3 regions of the Kocuria rosea genome follow, and region 1 is predicted to be linked to each of the others. Evidence: riboswitches for the same ligand, from Rfam matches in the RefSeq annotation. Region 1 holds a riboswitch; each other region holds the start of a gene.
What was found. A riboswitch is a leader RNA that binds a small molecule or an ion and turns the genes downstream of it on or off. The one in region 1 is predicted to bind thiamine pyrophosphate.
Positions count from the first base shown of each region.

Region 2: linked by a shared signal. The riboswitch ahead of EQG70_RS01145 (FAD-dependent oxidoreductase) and the one ahead of EQG70_RS04560 (ECF transporter S component) in region 1 are both predicted to bind thiamine pyrophosphate.
Region 3: linked by a shared signal. The riboswitch ahead of thiM (hydroxyethylthiazole kinase) and the one ahead of EQG70_RS04560 (ECF transporter S component) in region 1 are both predicted to bind thiamine pyrophosphate.

Region 1 covers NZ_CP035103.1:985,908-989,169, reverse strand. Annotated here, with positions in the region: gene EQG70_RS04565 (ABC transporter ATP-binding protein) at 1-470, opposite strand, end outside; gene EQG70_RS04560 (ECF transporter S component) at 467-1,087, opposite strand; TPP riboswitch at 1,178-1,297, opposite strand; gene EQG70_RS04555 (DUF4235 domain-containing protein) at 1,435-1,713, opposite strand; gene mnhG (monovalent cation/H(+) antiporter subunit G) at 1,774-2,232, opposite strand; gene EQG70_RS04545 (MrpF/PhaF family protein) at 2,238-2,507, opposite strand; gene EQG70_RS04540 (Na+/H+ antiporter subunit E) at 2,507-3,214, opposite strand; gene EQG70_RS04535 (Na+/H+ antiporter subunit D) at 3,211-3,262, opposite strand, start outside.
Region 2 covers NZ_CP035103.1:247,962-251,223, reverse strand. Annotated here, with positions in the region: gene EQG70_RS01145 (FAD-dependent oxidoreductase) at 1-1,322, opposite strand, end outside; TPP riboswitch at 1,318-1,421, opposite strand; gene thiE (thiamine phosphate synthase) at 1,437-2,156, shown strand; gene EQG70_RS01135 (hypothetical protein) at 2,255-3,262, shown strand, end outside.
Region 3 covers NZ_CP035103.1:1,728,042-1,731,303, forward strand. Annotated here, with positions in the region: gene EQG70_RS08005 (Rne/Rng family ribonuclease) at 1-1,024, shown strand, start outside; gene EQG70_RS08010 (nuclear transport factor 2 family protein) at 1,218-1,952, shown strand; TPP riboswitch at 2,002-2,095, shown strand; gene thiM (hydroxyethylthiazole kinase) at 2,138-2,962, shown strand; gene thiE (thiamine phosphate synthase) at 2,959-3,262, shown strand, end outside.

The DNA.
Region 1 (3,262 bases):
CCGCCGGACAGGGCCGCGGTGGAGTGGTCGAGGGGGAGGTCCAGCCCCACGTCGTCGAGCGCCGCGCGCACCCGCGGCCAGATCTGCTCCCGGGGCACCGCGAGGTTCTCGAGGCCGAAGGCGGTGTCGTCCCCGATCCGGGACAGCACCACCTGGGACTCGGGGTCCTGCTGCACGAGCCCGGCCCGGCCGCGCGCCTGCTCCGGCGGCATGCCGTCGAGCAGCAGCTCGCCGGAGGCGGACTGCCCGTCGTCGTCGTGGAGGACTCCCGCCAGGGCGTGCAGGAGGGTGGACTTGCCCGCCCCGCTGGGTCCCAGCAGGAGCACGCGCTCCCCCGGCTCGACCACGAGGTCCAGGCCGCGCAGCGCCGCCGCGTCCCGCCCGGGGTGGTGCCAGCCGAAGCCGCGGGCCTCGACCCGGGCCCCGCGGCCGGCGGGCACCACGGGGTCCGGGGTCGTGGGAGCCGTCATCGCCGCACGGCCCGCCCCGACGCGAGGCCCTGCAGCACGCCGGTGGCCGCGAGGGCCCGCACCACGGCCTGCATCAGCAGGCCCGCGAGCACCGCCCCGGAGACGGCCGTCAGGACCACGTAGACCACCTGGTGGCTCAGCGCCCACTCGTAGTTGTAGACGATGTTCTCGTGGACGCCGAGGAAGATCCCGCTCACGGCGCCCGCCACGGCCGCCACGAGGGCGTCGAACCGGCGGTACCGGAAGGCGGCGAAGGCCAGTTCCGCGCCGATGCCCTGGACGAGACCGGAGAGCACGACCAGCAGACCGAAGTGGGTGCCCAGGAAGCTCTCGATCACGGCGGCGAGCAGCTCGCAGAACAGCGCGGCGCCGGGCTTGCGGATGATCAGCCCGCCGAGCACGCCGGCCACGAGCCAGCCGCCGGCGATCAGCCCCACGGCGGGCGGGTAGGCGACCGCGGCCGTGCCGACCACGGGGTAGAGCAGGTTCGACCACGCCCAGAAGACGACCGCGCACACGGCGGCGAGGACGGCGGCCACGACGATGTCGACGACGCGCCAGGACGACGCGCGGGACGTGCCGGGGCGGCGGGCGGGGCGGTGGGTGGTGGTGTTCACGGTGGGTTCCTCCTGGGCTCAGCGAGCCGTCGGTGCCAGGAGGGGACGGGGTTCCGCGGGCCGCGCCGGTGGCGCGTTCCCGGGGAAGCACCCCTGAGATGCTCGACTCCCTTCGCCGGTGCTAACCGGAGCAGGTTCGAGGGTCTGCGGCGATCCGCACTCTCAGCGCCGCGCCGGTCTCACCGGCGGGGCGCTCCCCTGTCGTTCAGTGGCACCGAGTCTACCCCTCCCCCGCCCGCCCCGTGCACTGCCGGCGCACGGCCGGTGAACGACGCAGGGGCCCGTCCGGCCGGACACCGGTGCGGTGTCCGGCCGGACGGGCCCCTGAGCGAGGTGCTCGCCGGGCCTCAGACCTCGGCCTGGCTCGAGGCCTTGGGGTTCGTCCGCGGCCTGTTCTCCATCTTCGCGATCTGGCGGGAGATGCCGACCTTGATGACGGTGCCCACGAGACCGGTGACGAGCGACCAGATGATGATGCCCGTCCAGGCCTCGTCCGGGTCCGGGTTCTTGGCGGGGGGCGGGTCGCCGGTGATGCGCGTCCACGCCGCGCCGAGCACCTTGTGCGAGAGCGCCACGCCGCCGAGCGAGAGGCCGGTGCCCACGAGTTCGAGGACCTTGGTGTTCATGGAGTGCTGCTCCTTGTCGTCCGAGGGGGACGCGGGTGCGCCCTGTCGATCCTGCCCAGCCTAACGCGTCCCCGGCGATCCGTCAGTCTGCTGTCCGTCCGCCCGCCGGCCGTCCGGGCTCGGCACCGGCGGTCCCGCGGCGACGCCCTCCGCGGAGCCCTCCGCCCCGCCCTCCGCGGCGCGGTTGAGGACCTTCTGCAGGTCGTCCTGGGTCAGCGTGGTCCGGTTCAGGTGCTTGGTGCGGTACGTCGAGCGTCCCACCATGTGCGCCGAGACGGGCACGGTGAGCAGCTGGAAGATCCAGCCGAGGGCGATGAGCGGGATCATGACGGGTTCGCGGTTCTCGAGGGCGACTGCCGTGAGCATGAGGAGCAGCCCGAAGACCTGGGGCTTGGTGCCGGCGTGCATGCGCGTCAGGAGGTCCGGGAAGCGGACCAGGCCGATCCCTGCGGCGAGGGACATGAGCGCGCCGACCACGAGGCACACGGCCGCGGCGGCGTCCAGGACAGTGTCCAGCACGGCGCTCACCGCCCGTGCTCGGCGGTCTGGGTGGCGAAGCGCGCCACCGTCACGGAGCCGATGAACCCGACCAGCGAGACGATCACCATGAGGATCAGGTTGTTGAGGTGGCCGTGGTAGGCCATGTCCACGGCGAGGGCGGCCGCGACGATGGCCAGCAGCACGTCCGTGGCCACCACACGGTCCAGCAGGGAGGGGCCCTTGGCGAGGCGGTAGAGGGTGCCCGCGGCGGCCGCGCTGAGCAGCACGGCCGCGACGGCCACAGCGATCTGCATCACGGGTGGTCCTCCTCGTGGGTGTCGGTGGGGGTGGATCCCGGGGCGTCCGCCGGGGACCCGGTGGGCACCTCGTCCCGGCGGCGGCCCACGATCTGCAGGCTCGCGGTGATCGGCGAGCTGAGCGCGGCGCTGTCCGGCCGGTCCGTGCCGGAGGCCCGTCCGCCGCCCCGCTCGGCCCGCAGGGCGGCGAGCTCCTCCGGGGTGCCCATGATCCGGATCCAGGCCGCCTCCACCCGGAGGGCGGACCGGCGGAAGTCCTCGGCCTCCTGAGCGCTGCGGACGTTGAGCGCGTGGAAGTACAGCGTGCCGGAGGCCCGGTCCACCTCCACCACGAGCGAGCCCGGGATCAGGGTCATGGTGTGGCCGGTGGCCGTCAGGAGCAGGTCGGAGCGCGTGCGCAGCTGGACGCCGACCACGGCGTTGCGGGCCCGCGGGCCCACGAGGATCGCAATGAGCATCACCTCGAAGCTCGCCTTGGCGACCTGCCACACGAACGTCACGGCGAAGAGGGCGAACTGGAACGGGTTGAACCGGCCGGACAGCTGGACGGGCGGCAGGTAGAGCACCCAGGTGACGAGCAGGGCCAGGACCAGCCCGACCAGCAGGTTGCCGGGGCCGAAGTCGCCCCAGAGGGCGCCCCACACCACCACGAGCCACACCAGCAGCGGCAGCTCGACGAGCAGGGAATTCTTGGGGCGGGTCACGGGGCCTCCTCCACGACGGGCCGCGGCGCGGACGCGGGGTCCAGCACG
Region 2 (3,262 bases), 740 kb from region 1:
GGCGCGGGATCCTCTGGACGGGCCTCGACGGGGCGGTCGAAGCGGTGCGGGTCGGTGGTGGCGAGGTGCTCGGCGTCGGCGGCCAGGTCGGCTCCGGTCCCGCCGGTCACCAGCTGCGCGGCGAGCCGGGCGGCCAGCGGGGCGAGCAGGACGCCGTGGCGGAAGTAGCCGGTGGAGACCACGAGCCCCGGCACCGGCGAGCCGTCCGGGTCGCGGACCCGGCCGAAGTACGGGATGTCGTCCGGGGTGCCGGGCCGGGCGCGGGCCAGCACCTCGACCAGCTCGAGGTCGGCGACGCCGGGCACGAGCGCCTGGGCATCGCGCAGCAGCCGGAACACGCCGCCGGCGCTGGGACCGGACAGGTCGTCCTCGCGGGAGGTCGCCCCGATCACCACGGTCCCGTCGGCGCGGGGCACCAGGTAGACGGGCACCCCGTGCACCAGGCCGCGGACCGTGCGCTCGAGCAGCTCCGGCGCCCCGGCGGGGACCCGGGCGCGCAGGATGTCCCCGTGCACCGGCCGCAGCGGCGGGTGCCAGTCCTCCGGCAGTCCTTCGAGCTCGCCGAGCCCGGCGCCGGGGGCGAGGACCGTCCAGGTCGCGGAGACCATCCCGCCGCCGGCCAGGCGGACGCCGGTCGCCGCGCCCTCGGCGTTGCGGCGCAGCCCCGTGGCGAGGTCGTGGACGAGGCGGGCCGGTCCGCCGTCGCGCGCGGCCGGGAGCCCGGCGGGCTCCGGGAGCTCCGGGGGGTCGGGGAGTTCCGGGGCGACGAGGGCCGCGAGCAGCCCGGCCACGAGGCGGCGCGGGTCCACCTGGTGGTCGTCGGGGATCCGGAACACCGCGGACAGCCGCGGGCTCAGGGTCGGCTCGAGGGTGCGGGCGGCGCGCAGGGTCAGCGGCTCCACCGTCATGCCGTGGCGCCCCTGCAGCGCGCGGAGGTCCGCCAGGGCCTGCCGGTCGGCGGCGTCCACGCCGCAGACCAGGGTCTCGGTGGCCCGGTGGCCCACCGTCCCGCCGGCGGCCTGCTCGAGGGCGGCCACGAACGCCGGGTACTCGGCGGCCGAGGCGGTCATCAGGGGGTACAGGGGCTCCTGCTGGTACTGGACCTCGCTCACCGGGGCGAGCATCCCGGCCGCGGCGCGGCTGGCGCCGGAGCCCGGCTCGGGGTCCACCACGACCACCGAGCGGCCGCGGCGGCGCAGCTCCCAGGCGGTGGCCAGGCCGATCACCCCGGCGCCGACGACGGCGACGTCGGCGCGGACGTGCTCGGGCCGGTCGACCAGCGGGTGGGGCGCGGTCGTGGGGGCGGGGTGCGCGGCAGTCACAGGGAACGTCCTTTCCTCCGGCGGCATGACCCGCATCAGGTGTGGCGGTCGGCGCTGGACGCCCTCTCAGCCCCCGGTGGGGCTCCCGCAGAACCGCTGACCTATCATCAGCGTGTGACCCACCCTACCCGTGACGCCTCCGCCCCCGCCGAGTCCTCCCTGCGAGACACCCGGACGGCCCGCCTCCTCGCCGCCCGGCTGTACGTGTGCACGGACGCCCGCCGGGACCGGGGCGACCTCGAGGAGTTCCTGCACGCCGTCTGTGCCGGCGGCGCGGACATCGTCCAGCTGCGGGACAAGAGCATCGACGCGGACGAGGAGATCGCCGCGCTGGAGCTGCTGGGCCGGGTGGCCGCCGAGTATGACGCCCTGTTCGCGGTCAACGACCGCGCCGACATCGCCGCGCTCGTGGGCGCCGACGTCTTCCACGTGGGCCAGCACGACCTCAGCCCCGCCCAGGCCCGGCGGCTCCTGGGCCCCGACGTGCTGATCGGGCGCTCCACCCACGACCTCGGACAGGCCACGGCGGCGCTCGAGGACCCGGACGTCGACTACTTCTGCACCGGCCCCGTCTGGGCCACGCCCACCAAGCCGGGGCGCCCGGCCACCGGGCTGGAGTTCGTCCGCGCGGTCGCCGAGCTGACGGAGGCCCGGCTGGACGCGGACCCGGAGGTCCTGCCCGTGCCGTGGTTCGCCATCGGCGGCATCGACGAGCCGCGGCTCCCGCAGGTGCTGGAGGCCGGGGCGCGCGGCGTCGTCGTCGTCCGCGCCGTCACCGAGGCCCCCGATCCCCGCGTCGCCGCCGGGCAGCTGCGCGGCCTGCTCCCCGCCTGAGCCCGGGGCGCTCCGCCGTCCGCCTCACCGTCGGCTCCCCGCCGCCGTCCAGCACGTTCTGAGAGCATGGACGCAGGACGACGACGGAGAGGTGGCCCATGGACCCCGAGCTCGACCCCCAGGTGCGGCACGCGGTGGAGCGCCCCGCGGAGACCGCCCGCGGCCCGGAGGACGCGCAGCTGCGCGTCCGGCTGGCCGGTGAGCCCGCCCGCCGCGCCCTCGGCACGCACTGGGAGCAGGGCCTCCCGGAGGACGCCGCCCCGAGCGACGACCGGCTCGCCGCCGCCGTGCTGCTCGCCACCCTCTTCGGCGACACCTTCTGGCTGGAGCGCGCCGCCCGGCTGCCCAGCGACGTGCCGGGGTGCCCGTCCGCGCCGCCGAGCGGGCTGCTGGAGCTGACCCGGGTGCCGGGCGCCCGGGCCGCCCTGGCCGCCGTGCTCGAGCGCCCGCTGCTGACCGGGCTCCTGGAGTGGGGCACCAACCCCCTGCCGGAGCAGCCCCCGCTGGCCGTGGCCCGGGCCGCCCGGGACCTGGGCGTCCCCGACGACGGGCGCGTCTACAAGGTGGTGCGCCGCCGCGCCGAGCGCTTCCTGGCGCGGGAGCACGACGGGTCCGAGCCGCTCGAGCAGTTCGTGACCCTGCTGAACGAGGCGGAGCGGGGCCACCGCGAGGACGGGCCCGTGCTCTCGGGCGAGACCCTGCCGCCGGCGGCTCCACCGGCGCCGGGTCCGACCGCGGGGTCCTCCTCCGCAGCCGGCCCGGCCGCCGACGGTGGCATCCGCCCGGCCACGCCCCCGCCCGGCGCCCCTCCGGCGGGCTCGCCCGAGAACCCCCAGTGGGGGGTGAGCCCCGCGAGCCCGGCCCCGCCGCCGCCAGGGCCGCTTCCGGGCCAGTACCCCGGACCCGGGGCACCCGGCCCGGGCGGTCCGGGATACGGCACCCCCGGGTACGGCCCCGGGGACCAGCAGCCCGGAGCACCGGGCGCCAGCACCCATGGCGCCTCCGGGCCGGTGTTCGGGCCCGGCCCCGGCGGGTGGCCGCCGCGCCCGGCCGAACCCGTGGAGGACGACTCCGACAACCTCAAGGCGTGGGGGTTCGTCTTCCTG
Region 3 (3,262 bases), 740 kb from region 1:
CCGCGGCGTGGTGGTCCACGACCACCCGCTCGAGGGCCGCTCCGGCGGCGCCACGAGCGAGTCCCGCGACCAGCGGCCGAACCGCACGGAGCGCAAGCGCGGCCGCGGGGGCCGCAACGAGCAGCAGCCCGCCCGGACGGAGCAGCGCTCCGCCGAGGCCGACCCCGCGGAGAAGGCCAAGGCCGAGGCCGCGCGGACGGCGTTCGCGACGATCGCCGCCGCCACCCACCACGAGGAGGCGGCCGCGGACGAGCCGGAGCGAGCCGAGGAGGCCGCCCAGCCTGCGGAGTCCCGGCCCGAGGGCTCGGGGCGCTCCCGGAAGAAGCGCCGCGGCAAGCGCAGCCGCGGCCGCGGCCAGGGCGGGGACACCGCCGCCGAGCAGCAGCCGGAGGAGGGGGAGGACACCGCCCCCGCCGCCCCGGAGCAGCTCCCCGCCGAGGGGGCGCCGGGCGAGCAGGGCTCGCGCCTGACCATCAACGGCGAGGTCATCGAGCTGCCGCAGGGCCACGCCGTGGTCGTCGAGCCCGCCGAGGCCCGGCCGCTGAGCCTGGACTCCCTCGCGGAGGTCTTCGGGCAGCGGGGACCGGACGCCGGCTCCGCCGCCCCGGAGGCCGCCGCCGAGGCGGTCACCGGTGCGGATGACGCCGCGGAGGGGGCCACCGCCGCGGCGGAGGCCCCGGCCCAGGAGAGCACGGCCCAGGAGAGCATGGCGCAGGAGAGCATGGCGCAGGAGCGCACGGAGCGGCAGGCGCCCGCTCCCGCCGCGGCGGTCGCCGCGGAGCAGGCGGACGTCGAGCCCGTGCGGCCCCGGCGGCGCTCCCGGCGGGCCTCGGCCCCGACGGCGCGGCCCGGCGAGGCCGAGGTGACCGCCGGCCGGGCGGCCGCCGCGGAGGGCGCCCGGCACGAGGCGAGGACCGTCGCCCAGCGCGCCCCGGAGGAGTCCTCCCGCCGGGCGCCGACCGTCGTCGGCGTCGGCGTCAAGGCCGAGGACCTCACCAGCGGCCGGCCCGCCGACCGGGGCTGACCCGCCCCGCCGAGCAGCACCACGGAGGACCCCGACCAGCACGGTCGGGGTCCTCCGTCGTCGCGGACCGTCACGGACCGTCCCGGCCTGCCCGCCCTCCGCGCGGCGGCGTACCGTGGTGCGCACCACAGCACACCCGGGGCCGCCGTCCCGTCCGCCGGGAGAGCGGCCGCCCGTTCCAGGGAGCATCGCCATGACCAGTGCAGACACCATCCGCACCACCGGCACGGAACTGTTCGTCCATCGGGATCCGTCGGCCGTGGACCGTCACTACACGGAGGACTTCGTCCAGCACTCGCCGCTCGCGCCGGACGGGCGCGAGGGTCTCAGGCAGTTCGTGCAGAGCATGCCCGAGGACTTCCGCGTGGACATGGTCCGGATGCTCGACGACCACGGGACGGTGGCCGTCCACTCGGTGTACGAAGGGCTCGGTCCGGAACCGCTGGTCGGCTTCGACGTCTTCCGGGTGGAGGACGGACGGATCGCCGAGCACTGGGACGTCCTCGAGCCCCTGCGCACGGGCCCCGACGGCGCCCGCCCCCAGCTCGACGGTCCCGTCGCGGTCACGGACCACGAGCGGACGCAGGGCAACAAGCGCATCGCCGCCGAGTGGGTCGAGGCCGCCCTCGTCGGGGGCGACCGCCACGCCGTCCAGGACCACATGAGCCCCCGGGGCTGCACCGAGCACACCGGCGGCACGCCGGACGGCCCGCAGCCCGCGTACCAGCGGCTGCGCCGCGTGGTCGGCGAGGGGAACTTCGTGCTGACCGTCGCGGAGGCCGTTCCCGGAGGGAGCCGCGACGGAGGATCCACCGGAACGGTCGCCTGCTACGACCTCTGGCGCCTCGACGACGGCCGGATCGTGGAGCACTGGGGCGTCGCGCAGCCGGTGCCCGAGCGGATGGCCCACGCCAACGGCATGTTCTGATCCCGTGCGGGGTCCGTGCCGACTCCCGCACGACGACTAGACTGGCAGGACACCAGACACGGGGTGCCGCACGAGCGGCTGAGAACACACCCGTCGAACCTGATCTAGCCAGTACTAGCGAAGGGATGTCGCAGATGCGCGATGCCGTACCCCCGTCCGACCGCACACCAGGACCCGGGAGGCCGGTGCCGCCGGACCCCGCGCTCGCCGAGGACGCCGCCGCGGCCCTGGCGGACCTGCGCGCCGCGGCGCCGCTGGTGCAGTGCATCACCAACGCCGTGGTCACCAACTTCACCGCCAACGTGCTGCTCGCCGTGGGCGCGTCCCCGGCGATGACCGACATCCAGGGCGAGGGCGGGGTCTTCGCGGAGCTCGCCGACGGCCTCCTCGTCAACACCGGCACGCCCACCGCCGAGCAGCGCGGCGCCGCCTACGAGGCCGTCGGGGCCCGGCGCCGCGCGGGCCGGGCCTGGGTCCTGGACCCGGTGGCGGTGGGCGCCCTGCCCGTGCGCACGGCGCTGGCCCGCGACCTGCTCGGGTTCGAGCCGGCGATCGTGCGCGGCAACGCCTCCGAGGTCATCGCCCTCGCCGGCGGCGCCGGCGGCCGCGGCACGGACGCGACCCACGGCGTCGACGCGGCCCGGGACGCCGCCGCCGCGCTCGCCGAGCGGGCCGGCTCGGCGGTGGCCGTGTCCGGGCCCGTGGACCTCGTGCGCTCCCCGGACGGCACGGTGGTCCGGGTGCCGCACGGCACGCCCCTGCTGACCCGCATCACCGGCGGCGGGTGCGCCCTGGGCGCCCTCATGGCGGCGTTCACCGCCGTGCGCACGGACCCGGCCGCCGCGGCGGTGGCCGCCACCACGGTGTACACCCTGGCGGCCGAGGACGCGGCCGCCGACTCCGCCGGGCCCGGCTCCTTCGCCGTGGCGCTGCTGGACCGGCTGCACGCCGTCACCCCGGAGGGGATCGCCGCCCGGGCGGAGCTCGTGCGCGAGGAGGTCGCCCGGTGAGCCCGCGCCTCGACCCCGCGGCCCTGGCCCTGCACCTGGTGACGGACACCGCCCTGAGCGCCCCCCGGACGGTCCCGGACGTCGTGGCCGCCGCCGTGCGCGGGGGAGCCACCATGGTCCAGGTGCGGGAGAAGGACGCCCCGGTCCGCGAGCTCGTCGCCCTGCTGACGGCCGTGGCCGAGCGCGTGGGCCGGGAGGTGCCCGTGCTCGTGGACGACCGCGCCGACGTGTACCTCGCCGCCCGCGCGGCCGGCGCCCCCGTGGCCGGCGTGCACGTGGGCCAGTCGGACCTGCCCGTGG